Regions from separate parts of the Streptomyces sp. NPDC107654 genome, predicted to be linked through region 2. Evidence: predicted binding sites of a transcription regulator. Region 2 holds the regulator's gene; the other holds the start of a gene.
What was found. The regulator HspR, encoded in region 2, represses chaperone genes until heat shock. The targets are predictions, from matches to a motif close to TTGAGNNNNNNNNNCTCAA.
Positions count from the first base shown of each region.

Region 1: the regulator HspR is predicted to act here: its motif matches at 5,544-5,562, upstream of lon (endopeptidase La).

Region 1 covers NZ_JBVKBI010000032.1:28,697-38,331, forward strand. The annotation lists gene ACZ7N4_RS35185 (SpoIIE family protein phosphatase) at 1-1,572, shown strand, start outside; gene ACZ7N4_RS35190 (serine/threonine-protein kinase) at 1,846-2,916, opposite strand; gene lon (endopeptidase La) at 3,092-5,521, opposite strand; gene ACZ7N4_RS35200 (rhomboid-like protein) at 5,717-6,505, opposite strand; gene ACZ7N4_RS35205 (spermine/spermidine synthase domain-containing protein) at 6,701-7,378, shown strand; gene ACZ7N4_RS35210 (response regulator transcription factor) at 7,491-8,231, shown strand; gene ACZ7N4_RS35215 (HAMP domain-containing sensor histidine kinase) at 8,228-9,352, shown strand.
Region 2 covers NZ_JBVKBI010000020.1:131,516-141,150, forward strand. The annotation lists gene clpB (ATP-dependent chaperone ClpB) at 1-1,114, opposite strand, end outside; gene ACZ7N4_RS29305 (pyridoxamine 5'-phosphate oxidase family protein) at 1,229-1,612, shown strand; gene ACZ7N4_RS29310 ((2Fe-2S)-binding protein) at 1,768-2,064, opposite strand; gene ACZ7N4_RS29315 (helix-turn-helix transcriptional regulator) at 2,431-3,426, shown strand; gene ACZ7N4_RS29320 (helix-turn-helix transcriptional regulator) at 3,479-4,522, opposite strand; gene ACZ7N4_RS29325 (sugar ABC transporter substrate-binding protein) at 4,680-5,786, opposite strand; gene ACZ7N4_RS29330 (hypothetical protein) at 6,080-6,205, shown strand; gene ACZ7N4_RS29335 (heat shock protein transcriptional repressor HspR) at 6,468-6,935, opposite strand; gene dnaJ (molecular chaperone DnaJ) at 6,941-8,107, opposite strand; gene grpE (nucleotide exchange factor GrpE) at 8,150-8,809, opposite strand; gene dnaK (molecular chaperone DnaK) at 8,806-9,635, opposite strand, start outside.

The DNA of each region.
Region 1 (9,635 bases), on a different contig from region 2:
GTCGACCTGCTGGACTCCCCGCTGACCGGCACCGGGACCGTCCACCCCGGGCCGGAGCGGTTCGTGCTGCGCCGGGCCGCCCTGCGCACGGTCCCCGACGGCGCGGGGCCCGGCTCCGGCACATGTGTCGGCGAGGCGGTCGTCTGCCCGGCCGACTCGCCGCCCGCCCGCTGTCTGACGCTCGCCGGCCCGCAGCTGTACGACACGGCGGACCCGGCGGTCGCCGAGTGGGCGGCGCTGGACCCGGGCGGCGCGTGGGTGCGCGCGTCCGGGACGCACGCGCTGCTGGCGGTGCCGCTGCTCGCCCCGGGCGGCACGCTGGGCGTCGCCCTGTTCGGCCGGCACCCGGAGCGGGGGTCCTTCGGCCCGGAGGAGCTGCGGCTCGCCGAGGAGTTCGCCGCCAAGGCCGCCGCCGGCATCGAACAGGCCCGCGGCTACGCGCGCTCCCGCACCACCACCATGGCCCTGCAGCGCAGCCTGCTGCCGCACACGCTGCCCGAGCAGGAGGCCCTGGAGATCGCCACCCGCTACCTGCCGGCCGCGACCCGGGCCGGCGTGGGCGGCGACTGGTTCGACGTGATCCCGCTGTCCGGGGCGCGGGTGGCGCTGGTCGTGGGCGACGTGGTGGGCCACGGCATCCGTGCCTCCGCCACCATGGGCCGGCTGCGCACGGCGGTGCGCACCCTGGCCGACGTCGACCTGCCGGCCGACGAGCTGCTCACCCACCTGGACGACCTGGTGCTGCGGCTCGCCGCCGACGAGGGCAGCGCCGACCCGGACGCGGACAGCGCCGGCGGCATCGGCACCACCTGCCTGTACGCCGTCTACGACCCGGTCTCGCGCCGGTGCTCCCTGGCCCGGGCCGGGCATCCGCCGCCCGCGGTGGTGAGCCCGGACGGCGTCGTCCGCTTCCTCGACGTGCCCGCGGGGCCGCCGCTGGGGCTCGGCGGGCTGCCCTTCGAGGCGTTCGAGACGGAACTGCCGGAGGGCAGCCTGCTGGCGCTGTACACCGACGGTCTGCTGGAGGCCCGCGACCACGACATCGACGAGGCGCTGGAGAAGATGTTCACCGCGCTGGGCCGCCCCGCGAAGTCACTGGACTCGGTGTGCGACCGGGTCCTCACCGAGCTGCTCACCCGCCGCCCCGACGACGACATCGCCCTGCTGGTGGCCCGTACCCGGGCGCTGCACGAGGACCTGGTCGCCTCCTGGCAGCTGGACGACGAACTCACGGTCGTCTCCCGGGCCCGACGGTACGCCACCGAGCAGCTGACGGCCTGGGGGCTGGACGAGGCCTCCTTCACCACCGAGCTGATGGTCAGCGAGCTGGTCACCAACGCCATCCGGTACGGCCGCCCGCCCATCCGGCTCCGGCTGATCCACCAGGGCACCAAACTGATCAGCGAGGTCTACGACTCCAGCGGCACCACCCCGCACATGCGGCGGGCCCGGATCTTCGACGAGGGCGGCCGGGGCCTGCTGCTGGTCGCCCAGCTCGCCGAGCGCTGGGGCACCCGGCACGACCGGGTGGGCAAGACGGTGTGGGCGGAGCAGTCGCTGACGGCACCCTGACCCCGCACGCGGACGCGCCCCCGCCCGTGGTGCTCCGGGTACGGGTGCTCGTGACGGCGAGCACGGCCAGCCGCCTGCCCCGCAGCCACTGGCGCACCACACAGGTACGGATCGTGTTCTTCACGGTTCTCTCCTGTCGCGTTCCGCGGGCCCCGGTCGGTGTCCGGTGTCTCCGGTGCGGCCCGTACGTCCAGTAGGCCGGAACGGCAGGTCGGGGTCATGTTCCGGGGTCTCGGGACTTGACGGCGGGAGAACGCGGCCCCGAACCCGGCCCTAGCGGGGCGCCCGGAGCACGGGACCGGCCCAGGACGGGGGCTCGGGCGGCTCGGGCAGCGGCGGCGGTTCGGGCAGCGGGTCCGGCTGGGGAAGCGGGTGCGGCTCGGGAGGCGCGGGCTCCTCGGCCTCCCGCGCGCCCCGGTCCGCGCAGGGGGCGGCCGGGGGCAGGTCGGCCGACGCCGGTGCGGACGCGCCGCGGCCGGCGCCGCCGACGGCACCGCGCAGGGCACCCACGAACTCCAGGCAGGTGTCGTAGCGGTCGTCGGGGATCTTCGCCAGGGCCCGGCGCAGGACCTCGTCCGCGGCGGCGGGGATGTCCGGCCGGTCCTTGCTCAGCGCGGGCGGGGGGTCGTACTGGTGGGCCCAGAGCAGCTCCATGTGGTCCGCCCGCCGGAAGGGCGGGGCACCCGCGAGGGTCTCGTGGACCACGCAGGCGAGGCTGTACTGGTCGGACCGGCCGTCCACCGGGCGCCCGGCGATCCGCTCGGGCGCCACGTAGTCCAGCGTGCCGACGAACTCGCCGGCCGTGGTGAACCCGGTGAGCGACAGGGACTTCTTGGCCAGCCCGAAGTCGGTGAGGTACACGTGCTCCGGGTGGTCGCTGTCGATGCCCTTGGTGATCAGCACGTTGCCGGGCTTGACGTCCCGGTGCACCAGGTCGCGGGCGTGGGCCGCGTCGAGCGCGGAGGCGAGCTGGGCGGCGATGCGCAGCGCGGCCGGCACCGGGAGGGGGCCCTCGCGGTCGAGCAGGGCGCGCAGGTCGAGGCCGGCCACGAAGCACATGGCGATGTACAGCACCCCGTCCGCCTCTCCGGCCTCGAAGACCGGCACGATGTTGGGGTGGTCGATGGCGGCGGCGACCCGGGACTCCTGGGCGAAGCGGCTGCGGAAGGCCTCGTTGCGGGTGTACTCGGGGGCGAGCAGTTTCAGGGCGACCGTGCGGCCGAGGCGCAGGTCCTTGGCGCAGTAGACGACGGCCATCCCACCACGGCCGAGTTCGCGCTCCACCCGGTAGCCCGCGATCTCGGCCCCGATCAGGCCGGAGGCGCTCTCGGGAGCCCACGTCACGTCCTGATTCTACCGAGTGATCCCCTTTCGGGCCCATGGCCGGGACGGGGGGCGCGTACGGGGAAGGCCCGGGCCTCCCTCACGGGACCCGGGCCTCCCGCGTCCGGCAGCTCATCCGGACGCTCGACCGGAGCTCGTACCGGAGCTCATCCGGACGCTCCTCCGGGAGCGGGCGTCACGCCGCGACCGGAACCTCCGGCGCCGACTCGCTCGTGGCGGGCGCGAGCGCCAGCTCCAGGACCTGGCGGACGTCGGTCACGGCGTGGACGTCCAGCTTGTCCAGCACCTCGGCCGGGACGTCGTCCAGGTCGGGCTCGTTGCGCTTGGGGATGATCACGGTGGTCACCCCGGCGCGGTGGGCGGCGAGCAGCTTCTGCTTCACCCCGCCGATCGGCAGGACCCGGCCGGTCAGCGAGACCTCGCCAGTCATGGCGACGTCGGTGCGGACCAGGCGGCCGGAGAGCAGCGAGGCGAGGGCCGTGGTCATCGTGATGCCCGCGCTCGGGCCGTCCTTCGGCACCGCGCCCGCCGGGAAGTGGATGTGCACGCCCCGGTCCTTGAGGTCGGCCACCGGCAGCTCCAGCTCGGCGCCGTGGCTGCGCAGGAAGCTCAGCGCGATCTGCGCCGACTCCTTCATCACGTCACCCAGCTGGCCGGTCAGGGTCAGCCCCGCCGCGCCCGTCTCCGGGTCGGCCAGGGACGCCTCCACGTAGAGCACGTCGCCGCCGGCGCCGGTGACCGCGAGGCCGGTCGCCACGCCGGGCACGGCCGTACGGCGCTCGGCCGGGTCCTGGGCGGACTCGGGCACGTGGTGCGGCCGGCCGATCAGCGCGCGCAGGTCGCCGTCGGTGACGGTGAACGGCAGTTCCCGCTCGCCCAGTTCGTGCTGCGCGGCGATCTTCCGCAGCAGCCGGGCGACGGACCGCTCCAGGGTCCGTACGCCCGCCTCGCGGGTGTACTCGCCGGCGAGCTTGCGCAGCGCGCTCTCGTCGAGCGTGACCTCGTCCTTGTCCAGGCCGGCCCGCTCCAGCTGACGCGGGAGCAGGTGGTCGCGGGCGATGACGACCTTCTCGTCCTCGGTGTAGCCGTCCAGGCGGACGATCTCCATCCGGTCGGCGAGCGCCTCCGGGATGGCCTCCAGGACGTTGGCGGTGGCGAGGAAGACCACGTCGGACAGGTCCAGCTCGACCTCCAGGTAGTGGTCCCGGAAGGTGTGGTTCTGCGCCGGGTCGAGCACTTCGAGGAGGGCGGCGGCCGGGTCGCCCCGGAAGTCGGAGCCCACCTTGTCGATCTCGTCCAGCAGGACCACCGGGTTCATCGACCCGGCCTCCTTGACGGCGCGCACGATCCGGCCGGGCAGCGCGCCGACGTACGTACGGCGGTGACCGCGGATCTCGGCCTCGTCACGGACGCCGCCGAGGGCGACCCGGACGAACTTGCGGCCCATGGCGTGCGCGACACTCTCTCCCAGACTGGTCTTTCCGACACCAGGCGGGCCGACCAGGGCGAGTACGGCACCGCCGCGCCGCCCGCCGATGACGCCGAGCCCGCGGTCGGCGCGCCGCTTGCGCACGGCCAGGTACTCGGTGATGCGCTCCTTGACGTCCTCCAGACCGGCGTGCTCGGCGTCCAGCACCGCCTTCGCGCCCTGGATGTCGTAGGCGTCCTCGGTCCGCTCGTTCCACGGCATCTCCAGGACCGTGTCCAGCCAGGTGCGGATCCAGGAGCCCTCGGGCGACTGGTCGGAGGCGCGCTCCAGCTTGTCGACCTCCTTCAGGGCGGCCTCGCGGACCTTCTCCGGCAGACCGGCGGCCTCCACGCGGGCGCGGTAGTCGTCGGACTCCTCGACGGAATCCCTGGAGTTCTCCCCGTTCAGCTCGCGCAACTCCTTGCGCACCGCCTCCAGCTGACGGCGCAGCAGGAACTCGCGCTGCTGCTTGTCGACGCCCTCCTGGACGTCCTTGGCGATGGTCTCGGCCACCTCCTGCTCCGCGAGGTGGTCGCGCAGCTGCTGCGTGGCGAGCCTGAGGCGGGCCACCGGGTCGGCCGTCTCCAGCAGCTCGACCTTCTGCTCGGTGGTCAGGAACGGCGAGTAGCCGGAGTTGTCGGCGAGGGCCGACACGTCGTCGATGGCCTGGACGCGGTCCACGACCTGCCAGGCGCCGCGCTTCTTCAGCCATGTGGTGGCGAGCGCCTTGTACTCCTTGACCAGCTCGGCCACCTGGCCCGGCAGCGGCTCGGGAACGGCCTCCTCGACCCGGGCGCCCTCGACCCAGAGGGCGGCGCCCGGTCCGGTGGTGCCGGCGCCGATGCGGACCCGGCTCCGCCCGCGGATCAGGGCCCCGGGGTCACCGTCGGCCAGCCGGCCGACCTGCTCGACCGTGCCGAGGACGCCGGTCCTGGCGTACGTGCCGTCGACGCGCGGCACCAGCAGCACCTTGGGCTTCCCGGGTTCGGAACGGGCGGCGGCCTGCGCGGCCTCCACCGCGGCCCGCACCTCGGCGTCGCTCAGGTCCAGCGGAACCACCATCCCGGGCAGCACGACCTCGTCGTCGAGCGGCAGCACGGGCAGGGTCAGCGTGAACGCCGGTGACTCAGCAGCCATGATTTCCCCTTCGGCAGTCAACTTGAGCTATGCCGACTCAATGTTCTGGCGCCGCCCATTGTTCCCGTGAGGGTGTTCGCTGTGAGCGATCATGTGCGCCGAAGGGGTGCCGGCGACGGAAAACCTGCGTCACGGCAACGGAGCACCTGCGTCATCCGGGGGTTTCGCGGCTGGTCGCGCGGTTCGCCGCGCCCGTCAGGCCGGCCGGTCCCGGCGGCGTACGAGAGGCCAGGCGGACACGCCGATCGCCAGCGCGATCAGGTGACCCCAGTCGGTCAGGGGATCGGCGTACACCAGCAGCGCGTCCAGGAGCGCGCCGGTCACCAGTGCCAGCAGGGGCCAGCGCAGCCACGGGCGGAGCAGGCCCGCCAGGGCTCCGGTACTCGCGGCCACGCCGAAGCTGATGCCGTAGTCCAGGCGGTGCAGCGAGGATCCGGGCAGGTGGCCGGCGAGGACGGCGAGGCCCACCGGGACCTCGGTGGCGAGGGTGGCCAGGACATGGCCGGCCAGGAAGACACCGGCGGCCCGCAGCGCGCCCGCCCGTCGCTCCAGCGCGGTGAGCACCAGCACGAAACCGAGCGCGTACGGCGAGAGGAGCCCGCCCGCGACCCACAGCGCGCTCGCCAGGAGCACCGGCACGGGCGCGCCGGCCAGGTGGGCCACGTCCGTGCTGGACTCCTGGTGCAGGGCGTGCACCAGACCGGGGTCGGCGCGGGCCGCGACCAGGGAGGTGACGGCCAGGACGGCCGTGTAGGCGAAGGTGAACGGGGTGCCGGCCGGAGTGGGCAGCAGGCGCCACGGACGGGGCAGCGGACGGGACGGGCGCGCGGCCGGAGCGGGGGGCGCGGCGCCGCGCTGGCGGGGTATGCCGTCGAGCAGGCCCGCGAGGACCGGGGGGCCGGCGGCGGCCGTGCCGTCCGGAAGGGGCGCGCCCGGCGCGGGCGGGGACACGCCCTGCGAGGGGCCCGTCGTGCTCCGTTCCACGGTGAGGCGCTCCTTCCGTCGCGCCCCACCCTCCGTGCCCGGTGCGCCGCTGTCTATGACCGACGCCACGCGAGAGCGGTTTCACGGCAACCTCTCACCGGCCCGCCGCGTCCGGCCCGCGGCCCGTGGCACACGTCCGGGGGCGTCATGCGCAATTCCCGTGAACGCCGGGCGCCGTTCGAGCAGGATGGGGGCATGACTGCCGTGTACGACTCTCCTGTGGTCCTTGACCGACGCGACGGCCCGTACGGCGAGGTGGTGCTGCGCAGGCACGGTGCGCTGCTGCAGATCATCGCCAACGGCTGTTTCCTGATGGACACCTCCGACGGCCGGTCGGAGCGGCTGCTGGTCGACGCGGCCCGGTCGGCGCTGGACGGGCGGCCGGCACCCGAGGTGCTGATCGGCGGGCTGGGCGTGGGATTCTCGCTCGCACACGCCGCCGCGGGGCCCGGGTGGGGGCGGATCACCGTGGTGGAGCGGGAGCCCGCCGTGATCGGCTGGCACCGGGAGGGACCGCTGGCCGAGGTGTCCGCGGACGCGCTCGCCGACCCGCGGACCTCGATCGTGGAAGCGGATCTCGTGACCTACGTCAATGAGACATCCGACACGTTCGACGCGCTGTGCCTCGACATCGACAACGGGCCCGGCTGGACCGTCTCGGAGGGCAACGACGGCCTCTACTCACCGGCCGGACTCGCCGCCTGCGCGCGGGTGTTGAGACCCGGCGGGGTGCTCGCGGTGTGGTCGGCCCAGCCCTCTCCGGAATTTGAAGGAAGCTTGCGGAATGCCGGGTTCCAGCAGGTGCGTACCGAAGAGGTGCCGGTTGCCCGGGGCGTTCCGGACGCCGTCCACCTCGGCGTCCGACCTGGATAGCGACAGCGCGGTGAGTCCCCGTAATGTGCTGCCCTGACGCCGATCATTCAAGCGTCAATCGCAGACATGGGATCACCCCACGGATTCCGGAAAGCAACAACAGGGGCGGGCGATGGAGCAGACACACACCTCCCAGAGCGGCGCGGCGACGACCACCCCGGGCGCACAGCGCCGGGTGCTGGTCGTCGAGGACGATCCCACGATCCTCGACGCCATCGCGGCCCGGCTCCGCGCCGAGGGATTCCTGGTGCAGACGGCGGCCGACGGACCGGCCGCCGTCGACACGGCCGAGGCCTGGCAGCCCGACCTGCTGATCCTCGACATCATGCTGCCCGGCTTCGACGGGCTGGAGGTGTGCCGGCGGGTGCAGGCCCAGCGGCCGGTACCGGTCCTGATGCTGACCGCGCGGGACGACGAGACGGACATGCTCGTCGGGCTCGGCGTCGGCGCCGACGACTACATGACCAAGCCGTTCTCGATGCGGGAGCTGGCGGCCCGCGTGCACGTGCTGCTGCGCCGGATGGAGCGGGCCGCGCTGGCCGCCGCCACGCCCCGCTCCGGCATCCTGCGCCTCGGCGAGCTGGAGATCGACCACGCGCAGCGCAGGGTGCGGGTGAAGTCCGAGGACGTCCACCTGACACCCACCGAGTTCGACCTGCTGGTGTGCCTGGCGAACACCCCGCGCGCGGTGCTCTCCCGGGAGCAGCTGCTGGCCGAGGTGTGGGACTGGGCGGACGCCTCCGGCACCCGCACGGTCGACAGCCACATCAAGGCGCTGCGGCGGAAGATCGGCGCGGAGCGCATCCGTACCGTGCACGGTGTGGGCTACGCGCTGGAGACACCGACCCCGTGAGCCGCGACGGGCGCCAGGCCGCACGGAGGAGCCCCGGGACCCTCGGCGAGGACCCCTGGGGCGGCGTACGCCCGTTCTCGATCAAGACCAAGCTGGGTGCGCTGGTCGTCATCTCGGTGCTCATCACCACCGGTCTGTCGATCGTCGCGGTGCACACCAAGACGGAGCTGCGCTTCATCACGGTCTTCTCGATGATCGCCACACTGCTCATCACGCAGTTCGTGGCGCACTCGCTCACCATGCCGCTGGACGAGATGAACGCGGTGGCCCGCTCCATCTCGCAGGGCGACTACACCCGCCGGGTGCGCGAGAACCGCCGCGACGAACTCGGCGACCTGGCCCAGACGATCAACGTCATGGCCGATGAGCTGGAGGCCCAGGACAACCAGCGCAAGGAGCTGGTCGCGAACGTCTCCCACGAGCTGCGCACACCCATCGCCGGGCTGCGCGCGGTGCTGGAGAACATCGTGGACGGGGTCACCGAGGCCGACCCGGAGACCATGCGGACGGCCCTGAAGCAGACCGAGCGGCTCGGCCGGCTGGTGGAGACCCTGCTGGACCTGTCCCGGCTGGACAACGGCGTCGTCCCGCTGAAGCTGCGCCGGTTCGAGGTGTGGCCGTACCTCTCGGGCGTGCTGAAGGAGGCCAACATGGTCGCCTCGGCGCGCGCGGGCATGGCCACCGGCTCGGGCAGCCACACCCGCACGGACGTCCATCTGCACCTCGACGTCTCGCCGCCGGAGCTGACCGCGCACGCCGACCCCGAGCGCATCCACCAGGTCGTCGCCAACCTGATCGACAACGCGGTCAAGCACAGCCCGCCGCACGGCCGGGTGACCGTGCGGGCGCGCCGGGGGCCGCAGCCGGAGTCGCTGGAGCTGGAGGTCCTGGACGAGGGCCCCGGCATCCCCCGGTCCGAGTGGCACCGGGTGTTCGAGCGGTTCAACCGGGGTGCCGTCACCCGGCCGCACGGGCCGGGCAGCGACGGCGGCACGGGGCTGGGGCTGGCGATCGCCCGCTGGGCGGTGGATCTGCACGGCGGCCGGATCGGTGTGGCCGAATCCGAGCGAGGCTGCCGGATCATCGTCACTCTCCCGGGACTGACTTCCGTCCCGAGTTGACGTAGGGTCCGAACCGGAAGCACAAGATCCACGACGGTCGCTGCCGCTCCGCGCAGCTGGACACGTGTGATCACAGGCAGGCCCGCGCCACCCGTCGAACGAAGGCGCGCCGGGCCCGGGCCGACGCACCCTCTCACATGCGGAACCACGCTTGTTTCCCGCCATTTCAAGCCCTGAAACAAGATTCTTGATGTGACTTACGCGACGATGACCATGCCCGGCCTGACCTTCCCGGCCAGGGAGGCGTAGCCTTTATTCCCGCTGTCCATCACCTTGTGAAGCG
Region 2 (9,635 bases):
GCGCGCTGTCCGCGATCTGCACCTTGTGGTGGGCCTCGTAACGCCCTTTGAGTCCGCGCAGGATGGCGATGGTGTCCTCGACGGTGGGCTCGGCGACCAGCACCTGCTGGAAGCGCCGCTCCAGGGCGGGGTCCTTCTCGATCCGCTCCCGGTACTCGTCCAGCGTGGTGGCGCCCACCATGCGCAGCTCACCGCGGGCGAGCATGGGCTTGAGCATGTTGCCCGCGTCCATGGCCGAATCCCCGCCGGCGCCGGCACCGACCACGGTGTGCAGCTCGTCGATGAAGGTGATGACCTGCCCGTCGGAGTCCTTGATCTCGGCGAGGACGGCCTTCAGCCGCTCCTCGAACTCACCGCGGTACTTGGCGCCGGCCACCATCGCGCCGAGGTCGAGCGCGACGAGCCGCTTGTCCTTCAGCGACTCGGGCACGTCCCCCTTCACGATCCGCTGCGCGAGGCCCTCGACCACGGCGGTCTTGCCGACGCCCGGCTCACCGATGAGGACGGGGTTGTTCTTGGTGCGGCGGCTCAGCACCTGCACGACCCGCCGGATCTCCTGGTCCCGCCCGATGACCGGGTCGAGCCGGCCCTCGCGGGCGGCGGCGGTGAAGTCGGTACCGAACTTCTCCAGGGCCTTGTACTGGCCCTCCGGATCGGCGGTGGTCACGCGGCGTCCTCCCCTGGCCTTCCTGAAGGCCTCCAGCAGCTTCTTGGCCTCGGCGCCCTGCCCGGTGAGCAGCTCACCGGCGGCACCGCCCTTGGCGGCGATGCCGATCAGCAGGTGCTCGGTCGACAGGTACTCGTCGCCCAGTTCCCTGGCGCGCTCGCCCGCGTCGGCGATCACGGCCAGCAGGTCGCGGTTGGGCTGCGGCGGTGCGACGGTGGACCCGGTCACGCTGGGCAGCGAGGCCAGGATCTTCTCGGCGCCCGCGCGTACGGCGGCCTGGTCGGCGTCGACGGCCGCGAGCAGGTCGGTGATGTTCTCGTTGTCCTGCCCCTGGAGCAGAGCCAGCAGCAGGTGAGCGGGGGTGAGGTCCGGGTGCCCCTCGGTCACGGCACGGTTACCGGCCGCGTTGATCGCGTCCCGGCTCCTGTTGGTCAGCTCGGCGTCCACGGTGTCCGTTCTCCTCCTCGACCACTGTCCACTGCTGACTTAACCAGCATACGCAAACTTGAGTCTATTCCACTCAAGGTGGTGGGGGTGAGGCTTCGGGTCTAGGTTGCGCGCATGGACGAGCCGTACCTCGCCTTCTGGCGCGAACGACACCTGTGCACCCTGACGACCCTCCGCCCCGACGGCAGCCCGCACGTGGTGCCGGTGGGCGTGACCTACGACGCCGGGGCCGGGCTGGCCCGGGTGATCACCAACGGGACGAGCGCGAAGGTCCGGCACGTACGCGCGGCGGGGCCCGAGGGCGCCCGGGTGGCGGTGTGCCAGGTGGACGGCCGGCGCTGGGCCACGCTGGAGGGGCGGGCGCGGGTGCGGACCGAGCCGGAGCGGGTGGCGGAGGCGGTGCGGCGGTACGCCGAGCGGTACGAACGGAAGCCGTCGCCGAACCCGGCCCGGGTGGTCATCGAGATCGAGGTGGAGCGAACGCTCGGGCACGGCTGAGAGCCGGCTGTTCTCGGCCACCGCGAAGGCCGGCGAACCTACGCCCGGATCCCGAAAAATCCCTACAAACTGCAGCGGGGTCACCGTGTTCAGGTCACGGTGACGCCGCTGCGGGGGGAAGCACCTGAGCGATCTGTTACGACGGGGGAATCGCGTCAGGCACTGCGGGGGGTGGCCGAGATGGTCGTCAGGTCGGGCTCCTCCGGCTCGGACAACCGGTGGTCCCGCTGGTCCAGGTTCACAAAGATCATTCCGTACCGGATGGCGCATCGCACCGGCTGCGGCGCACCGCGCGGCTTGCGCAGACACCGGAACGCCCGCACGTCGTCGTCCTCGTCCCGCGTGACGACGACCGGCTCACCGAACACGGTCACCATCAGCGAGTCACCGCTGTGGGGGATGGCGGTGACCAGATCGATGAAGTGCCAGCCGGAGCGGTAGGCGGTGGCCATTTCGCGACGGAAGGAGCGGTCGTCGGGCGGGGTTGTCACGTCAGCTCCTCACGCCGTCCTTGGGGGCCACGGGCCACGTGGTGTCGCTCAGTGCCACACTCGTCGCGGCCGCGGCCGGCCAGGTTGTGTCCGCTCGTACGTCGGCCTTCTCGCTCGCGAGGCCGCCCAGCGCCCCCGCGGTCATCACGACGGAGAAAGCGGCGACAAGTATCGAGCGAAGCAGTCTCTTGCCCATAGTCGGCTTCGTCCTCACTTGAAGGTCCCCTCTTCCCCCGTCGAGTACGACGATGGCTCATTCGGGCACGTCATGGCCACATAATCGATGCATCATGTTCCTGCACGTTCAGGACCCTGGGGGGTGGAGATTTGGCAACGAATCGGACTAAAGCTGCACATCCCCATGCCGTGACCGAGATGTGTGAGGATGGTGGACGTCTCTACGCCGATGCCCTGCGGGCCGGACGCATCGCTCGGTCGGACGTGGAAACCGCCCCCTGTCTAGTGGAGTTCGACCTCCTGCATCCGGATCCGGACGATCCTGAGTGGCTCCTGCCCCTTCCCGCTCCCGTGGCCCTGGCACAGCGCCTGAGCCCTATAGAACGGGAGATCACAGAACGCAGGCGGCTGTCCGTCCGACTCGCCGATGCTTTCGAGCCGTTCATGGCGATCAGCAGTCACATGGCCGCCTCCACCGACTCCATCGCGGTGCTGGAGGGCGGGGAACGCATCAACGCGGCGCTGAACCTCGCCACATCGCAGTGCCAGAACGAGGTGCTCACCGTACAGCCGAGTGACCGCCTGTCGGAGCAGAACCTGCTGCGGGGCCTGGAACGCGACCGGCCGCTCATCGAACGCGGGGTCAGGATCCGCACGCTCTACCAGCACACCGCGCGCCACAACCCGGAGAAGCTGGCCTACGTCGCCCAACTCGCCAACGGCAAGGCGGAGTACCGCACCATCGACGAGTTGGTGGAGCGGCTCATCGTCTGCGACGAGGCCGTCGCCTTCATCCCCATCCGGGACGATCAGCAGGTCGCGCTGGAACTGCGTCATCCGGGCCTGGTCCGCTACCTGATCAAGGTGTTCGAGTTCATGTGGGGCCGGGCCGTCCCGCTGAGCGCCGGCGCCCCCTACGAAACGGCCCCCGGCGGCATCACCGAGATCCAGCACTCCATCGCCAAGCTCCTGGTCGAAGGCCACGTGGACGAGGCCATCGCCCGCCGCCTCGGCATGAACGTCCGCACCTGCCGGGCCCACATCGCCAAACTCGCCCACGCCCTCGGCAGCGGCAGCCGCGCGCAACTGGGCTATCTCATCGCCCAGTCCGGCATCCTGGAGCGGGACACCGAGACGCCCCGCTGAGACGCCCGGGCCCCGCCCCGCGGTGAGGGCCGCCGGGCGCGGCTCGGGCGGCTCACCGGGCGGCCGGGGGCTCCTGGTCCCGGCCGGAGAGGGCGGTGGCCGGCAGGGGCGGGCGGTGGCCGTCGAGGCCGACCTGGGCGATGCGGACGCCGAGCTGGGTGCGGCTGGCCGCGCCGAGGGTCTCGGAGAGGCGGGCGATGTGGGCCCGGCAGGTGCGGACGCTGATGCCGAGGCGTTCGGCGATGACGGCGTCCTGGTGTCCCTCCGCCAGCAGCGCGGCGATGGACTGCTCACGGTGGGAGATGCCCTCGATGCCCGTGTCGGGCAGGGGCGCCGTCAACGGGATCGCCAGGCGCCAGAGGCGTTCGAAGACCGTCACCAGGTATTCCACCAGAGCCGGGTGGCGCAGTTCCAGGGCCATCGTGCGGTCGGCGTTGGCGGGGATGAACGCCACCGTGCGGTCGAAGAGGATGAGCCGGTCGATGACCTCGTCCAGGGTGCGGGCCTCCACCGTGTCGCCCATCAGCTCCAGGTAGTTGAGCAGGCCCTGGCCGTGCCGGGCGACGTGGGTGTACAGGTCCCGCATGCGGACGCCCCGGCCGCGCAGGGCGAGCGCCCGGTGCAGGCCCTCGGTCAGCTCGGCCTCGCGCCGGATGCCGCCGGGCTGCACGGTGAGCACCTCGGTGGTGCACGCCTCGGTCGCCTCGTCCATCGCGGCCTGGATGCGGGAGAGGCCGTCCAGGACACGGATGGCGCTGCCCTCGGCCGGTGCCGCGAGCGCGTTCAGCTGCCGGCCCAGGCCCGCGTACCACTCGAAGGCGGCCACCGCCGAGCCCATCCGCCGCTGGCTCTCGCTGACCTCGTCGTAGACCCCGCGCAGCAGCCGGGTCATGACCTCCTGCGGGGAGGTCGGCACCAGCCAGTCCATGTCGTCGGGGTCCGGGTGCAGCAGGGCCAGTTCCAGCAGGCAGGGCACCGGTTCGGCGTCCGTGCGCGGCACCCTGCCCCGGCGTACGGCACGGGAGTACACCCGGTCCCCGGCTTCACACAGCCGGTCGGCACCGTGAGGGTGCTCCTCCGCCCCGTGCCCGGCCATCGCCCATTCCACCCCCGGTGTGCTGCCACTTCCGCAGCGCAACTATGCGCGGCGCCCAACCGGGTCCGCAACACGGCTCACTGCGCGGGGGCCACCGGAACGTCCCGCCGTGACCGGGTTCGGCGCCGCTCCCCCGCGGGTGCCGCCGGGGACCGGCCTACTTCAGGCCGATCGCCGCGCAGGCCGCCTTGTACTTGGCGGTGCAGATGTCGCCGACGGTGTAGATGCCGTCCTCGATGACGGTGTCCTTGATGGTGCGCTTGGTGAGCGCGCTCACCTGGACCAGCCGGGCCGGGATGTCCTTGGCGGTGGGGCTGTCCACCCGGTCCTGGGTGAGGGCGTCGAACTGGATGTCCTTGCCCTGGATCTTGGTGACGGCCATCTGCGCGGCGGCCTCGGCCTCGTCCGGGTAGGACTTGTAGACGCTCATGTACTGCTCACCGGAGACGACCCGCTGCACCGCGTCCAGTTCGGCGTCCTGACCGGTGATCGGGGGCAGGTCGGTGACACCGGCCGCCTTCAGGGCCTTGATGACACCGCCGGCCATGCCGTCGTTGGCCGAGTAGACCGCGGCGATGTTGCTCTTGCCGATCTGCGCGATCGCCTTGGCCATGTTGGCCTCGGCGTTCTCCGGCTTCCACTCGGTGGTGTCGTAGCTCGCCGCGATGTCCACCTTGCCGTTCAGCTCGGAGAGCGCGCCCTCCTTGAACTGCTTGGCGTTCGGGTCGGTGGGCGAGCCGTTCATCATGACGACCTTGTCGGAGGTGTCGACGCCCGATCCGAGGGCCTCCAGCAGGGTGCGGCCCTGCACCTCACCGACGAGTTCGTTGTCGAAGGAGATGTACGCGTCGATCGGGCCCTCGGCGAGCCGGTCGTAGGCGATGACCGGGATGCCCGCGTCCTTGGCCTTCTTCACCCCGTCGGCGACGGCGTGCGCGTCGACGGCGTCCAGCAGGATGACGTCCACCTTGGAGTCGATCATGTTCTGGAGCTGCTCGGACTGCCGGGCCGCGCTGGCGTCGGCGTTGGCGTACTCCACCTTGCCCTGCTTCTTGGTGAGTTCGGCCACCTTGTCCTTGATGATGGGGTAGTCGAACCGGTCGTAGCGGGTGTTCGACTTCTCCGGCAGCAGCAGGCCCACCGTGATGTCGTTGCCCTTCGTCGGGCTCGCGCTCGCGCCGTCCCCCGTCGCGTTCAGCACGCCGCAGCCGGCGAGCGAGAGGGTCATCGTGGACAGGGCCACGGAGATGGCGATACGACGCATGCGGGGCTCACTTCAGTGCGTTTCCGGACGTGGGTGCTGCAATACGACCCAGGTGACTGAAAAGACAACGCTGAGCCCGTACCCGTCGTCAAGAAAAATCACTTAACGAGTGCGCAACACCACGCTCGGCTGCATCTGTGAAGGTCACGCGAAACACCCTTCATGTGGCCTTTACGGGCCGTACACCAAAGGGAGTTCACGGATTCCACCAAGATCCGTACAACCCACCCGGTACGTCACGGTTCATGATCACGGCGGCCCCGAACCCCTCTCCGGCTCGATCAGACGACCGAATGAACTCAGCCAGACGTACGACCGCCGCCGGGGTTCTCGTCGCGTCCGCCGCCGCCCTGCTCGGCGTCACCGTCCCGGCCGCGTCCGCCGCGACGACCTGCGCTTCACCGGTCTGCATCCGGTGATTCCTCGCGAACACCACGTTCTCGGGCACCCCGGAGAAGACCGACTGCGGCGGCGCGCCCTCCGAGCAGAGGGGCGCCGGCGCCCCCGCGGCGGGTCTGCCCGGCGACGGCTTCGGCATCTGCCGGACCGTCACCCGCGACCGCGGCTCCGGCGGCCCCCTCGCCCTCGCGGCCACCGCCCAGGACGGGACCCGGGTGTACCCGCACACACGGCGAGAGGGGCCCGGAAGTCCGGGCCCCTCTCGTCCTGCGAGTGTGCGGGTCAGTCCTGCTGCTGCCGCTTCGGCCGCCACACCACCAGCGCGCTGGTCTGCTGGACCTCCTGGTACGGGACCAGGTCGCGCCGGTAGGAGGCGTGCACGGCGGCCTCGCGCTGCCGCATCGCGGCCGCCGCGCCGTCCAGGGCCGCCTCCAGCTCCGCGACCCGGGACTGGAGGGCCGCGACCTGGTTCTCCAGTTCGATGATCCGCTTGATGCCGGCCAGGTTGATGCCCTCGTCCTGCGACAGCTGCTGCACCTGGCGGAGCAGTTCGATGTCACGGGCCGAGTAGCGGCGGCCCCGGCCGGCGGTGCGGTCCGGGGAGACCAGGCCGAGGCGGTCGTACTGGCGCAGCGTCTGCGGGTGGAGTCCGGACAGCTGGGCCGCCACCGAGATGACGTAGACCGGGGTCTCATCAGTCAGTTCGTACGGTGAAAAACCCCCGCGCTGACGGGGACGACGGCCGTCCATCACTCTCAAGCTCCCTTCGCGGCCTCGAACAGCTCCGCCCGCGGGTCCTCGCCCGCGGTCGCCTCGCGATACGCCTCCAGCGCGTCACGAGCCTTCCCCGACAGGTCCGTGGGGACACGCACCTCGACGGTGACCAGCAGGTCGCCGCGGGTGCCGTCCTTGCGGACCGCGCCCTTGCCCCGCGCCCGCATCGTGCGGCCGTTCGGAGTGCCGGGCGGCAGCTTCAGGGTGACGGCGGGGCCGCCGAGCGTGGGGACCCGCACCTCGCCGCCGAGGGCCGCCTCGGCGAACGTCACCGGCACGGTGACGGTGAGGTTGTCGCCCTTGCGCCCGAAGACCGGGTGCTCGCCGACGTGGACCACCACGTACAGGTCGCCGGCCGGACCGCCCCGCTCGCCGGGCGCGCCCTTTCCGCGCAGCCGGATCCGCTGCCCGTCGGTGACGCCCGCCGGGATGCGGACCTGCATGGTCCGGGACGACTTCGCCCGTCCGCTGCCCTTGCACTCCAGGCAGGGGTGCTCGGCGATCAGGCCGCGGCCCTTGCAGTCGGGGCAGGGGTCGGTGAGCGAGAAGCCGCCACCGGAGCCCCGGGCGACCTGACCGGTGCCGACGCAGGTCGGGCACACGCTGGGCGTGCCGTTCTTGTCGCCGGTGCCGGAGCAGGCCTTGCAGGGCGCCTGGGAGGACATCCTGAGGGGCACCGTGGCGCCCTCGATGGCCTCCGTGAAGCTCAGCGTGACCTCGGACTCGATGTCCTGGCCGCGCCGGGGCTGGGTCCGCGGGCCGGCGGTGCCGCCGCGGTTGAACAGGCCCCCGAAGACGTCACCGAGTCCTCCGCCGAAGCCTCCGCTCTGGGCGGTGCCTCCGAAGAGGTCGCCCAGGTCGAAGTTGAAGGAGCCGCCGGCCGTGCCCGGTCCGGGGCGGAAGCCGCCGTTGCCGAACAGCGCGCGCGCCTCGTCGTACTCCTTGCGCTTCTTGGGATCGCCGAGCACGTCGTTCGCCTCGGAGATCTCCTTGAAGCGCTCCTCGGCCTTGGCGTTGCCCTTGTTGGCGTCCGGGTGGAACTCGCGGGCGAGCTTCCGGTACGCCTTCTTGATCTCGGCCTCGGTGGCGTCCTTGGGGACGCCGAGGACCTTGTAGTAGTCCTTCTCGATGAAGTCCTTGGTGCTCATCCTCGACGTACCCCCTCTCCCGGCCTTCCCTCGGTCTTCACGTCAGCCCTCGTCCGGGCCACCGCTCTCCTTGTCGTCGGCCGCCGGGGTGGACTCCTCGGCGCCCTCGGCCTTGACGGTCTGCGCGCCGGGCTGCGGCTCGGCCACGGCCACCCGCGCGGGGCGGATGGTGCGCTCGCCGATGCGATACCCCGGCTGCAGGATCGCCACGCAGGTCGTCTCGGTGACGTCCGGTGCGTAACTGTGCATCAGGGCCTCGTGGATCGTCGGGTCGAAGGGCTCGCCCTCCTTGCCGAACTGCTGCAGGCCCATCTTGGCGGCGACGGTCTCCAGCGACTCGGCCACCGACTTGAAGCCGCCGACCAGCTCGCCGTGTTCCCGCGCGCGGCCGATGTCGTCGAGCACGGGCAGAAGCTCGGTCAGGAGGTTCGCGATGGCGATCTCCTTGACCGCGATCCGGTCACGCTCGACCCGGCGGCGGTAGTTCTGGTACTCGGCCTGGAGCCGCTGGAGGTCCGCCGTACGCTCGCTCAGCGCCGTGCGCACCTGGTCCAGCTGGGCGGCCAGACCGGCGTTCTCTTCGTGTCCGTCCCCGGCCGGGGCCGCCCCCTCCTCGGGGGCGGCCTTCGGCTCGGCGTCGTCGGAGGTGGCGCCGGAGGGGACGTCGGGCTTCTCTTCAAAGCCCGGGGTCTCCTCCGTCACGCGGCACCGTCCTTGCGCTCGTCGTCCACGATCTCGGCGTCCACGACGTCGTCGTCAGCGGCCTTGGCACCGCCGGGGGCAGCACCCTCGGCACCGCCCGCGGCCTGCTGGGCGTCGGCGTACATCGCCTGGCCGAGCTTCTGCGAGACGCCCGCGACCTTCTCGGTGGCGGTGCGGATCTCGGCGGTGTCCTCGCCCTTGAGGGCTTCCTTCAGCTCGCCGACCGCGGCCTCGACCTCGGTCTTGATCTCGCCGGGGACCTTGTCCTCGTTGTCCTTGAGGAACTTCTCGGTCTGGTAGACCAGCTGCTCGCCCTGGTTGCGGGCCTCGGCGGCCTCGCGGCGCTTGTGGTCCTCCTCCGCGTAGCGCTCGGCCTCCTCGCGCATGCGGTCGACCTCTTCCTTCGGGAGCGAGGAGCCGCCGGTGACGGTCATCTTCTGCTCCTTTCCGGTGCCGAGGTCCTTCGCCGTGACGTGCATGATGCCGTTGGCGTCGATGTCGAAGGAGACCTCGATCTGCGGGACGCCACGCGGCGCCGGCGGCAGACCGGTCAGCTCGAACATGCCGAGCTTCTTGTTGTACGCCGCGATCTCGCGCTCGCCCTGGTAGACCTGGATCTGCACGGACGGCTGGTTGTCCTCGGCCGTGGTGAAGATCTCGGAGCGCTTGGTCGGGATCGTGGTGTTGCGCTCGATCAGCTTGGTCATGATGCCGCCCTTGGTCTCGATGCCGAGGGACAGCGGGGTGACGTCGAGCAGCAGGACGTCCTTGACCTCGCCCTTGAGGACACCGGCCTGGAGCGAGGCGCCGATGGCGACGACCTCGT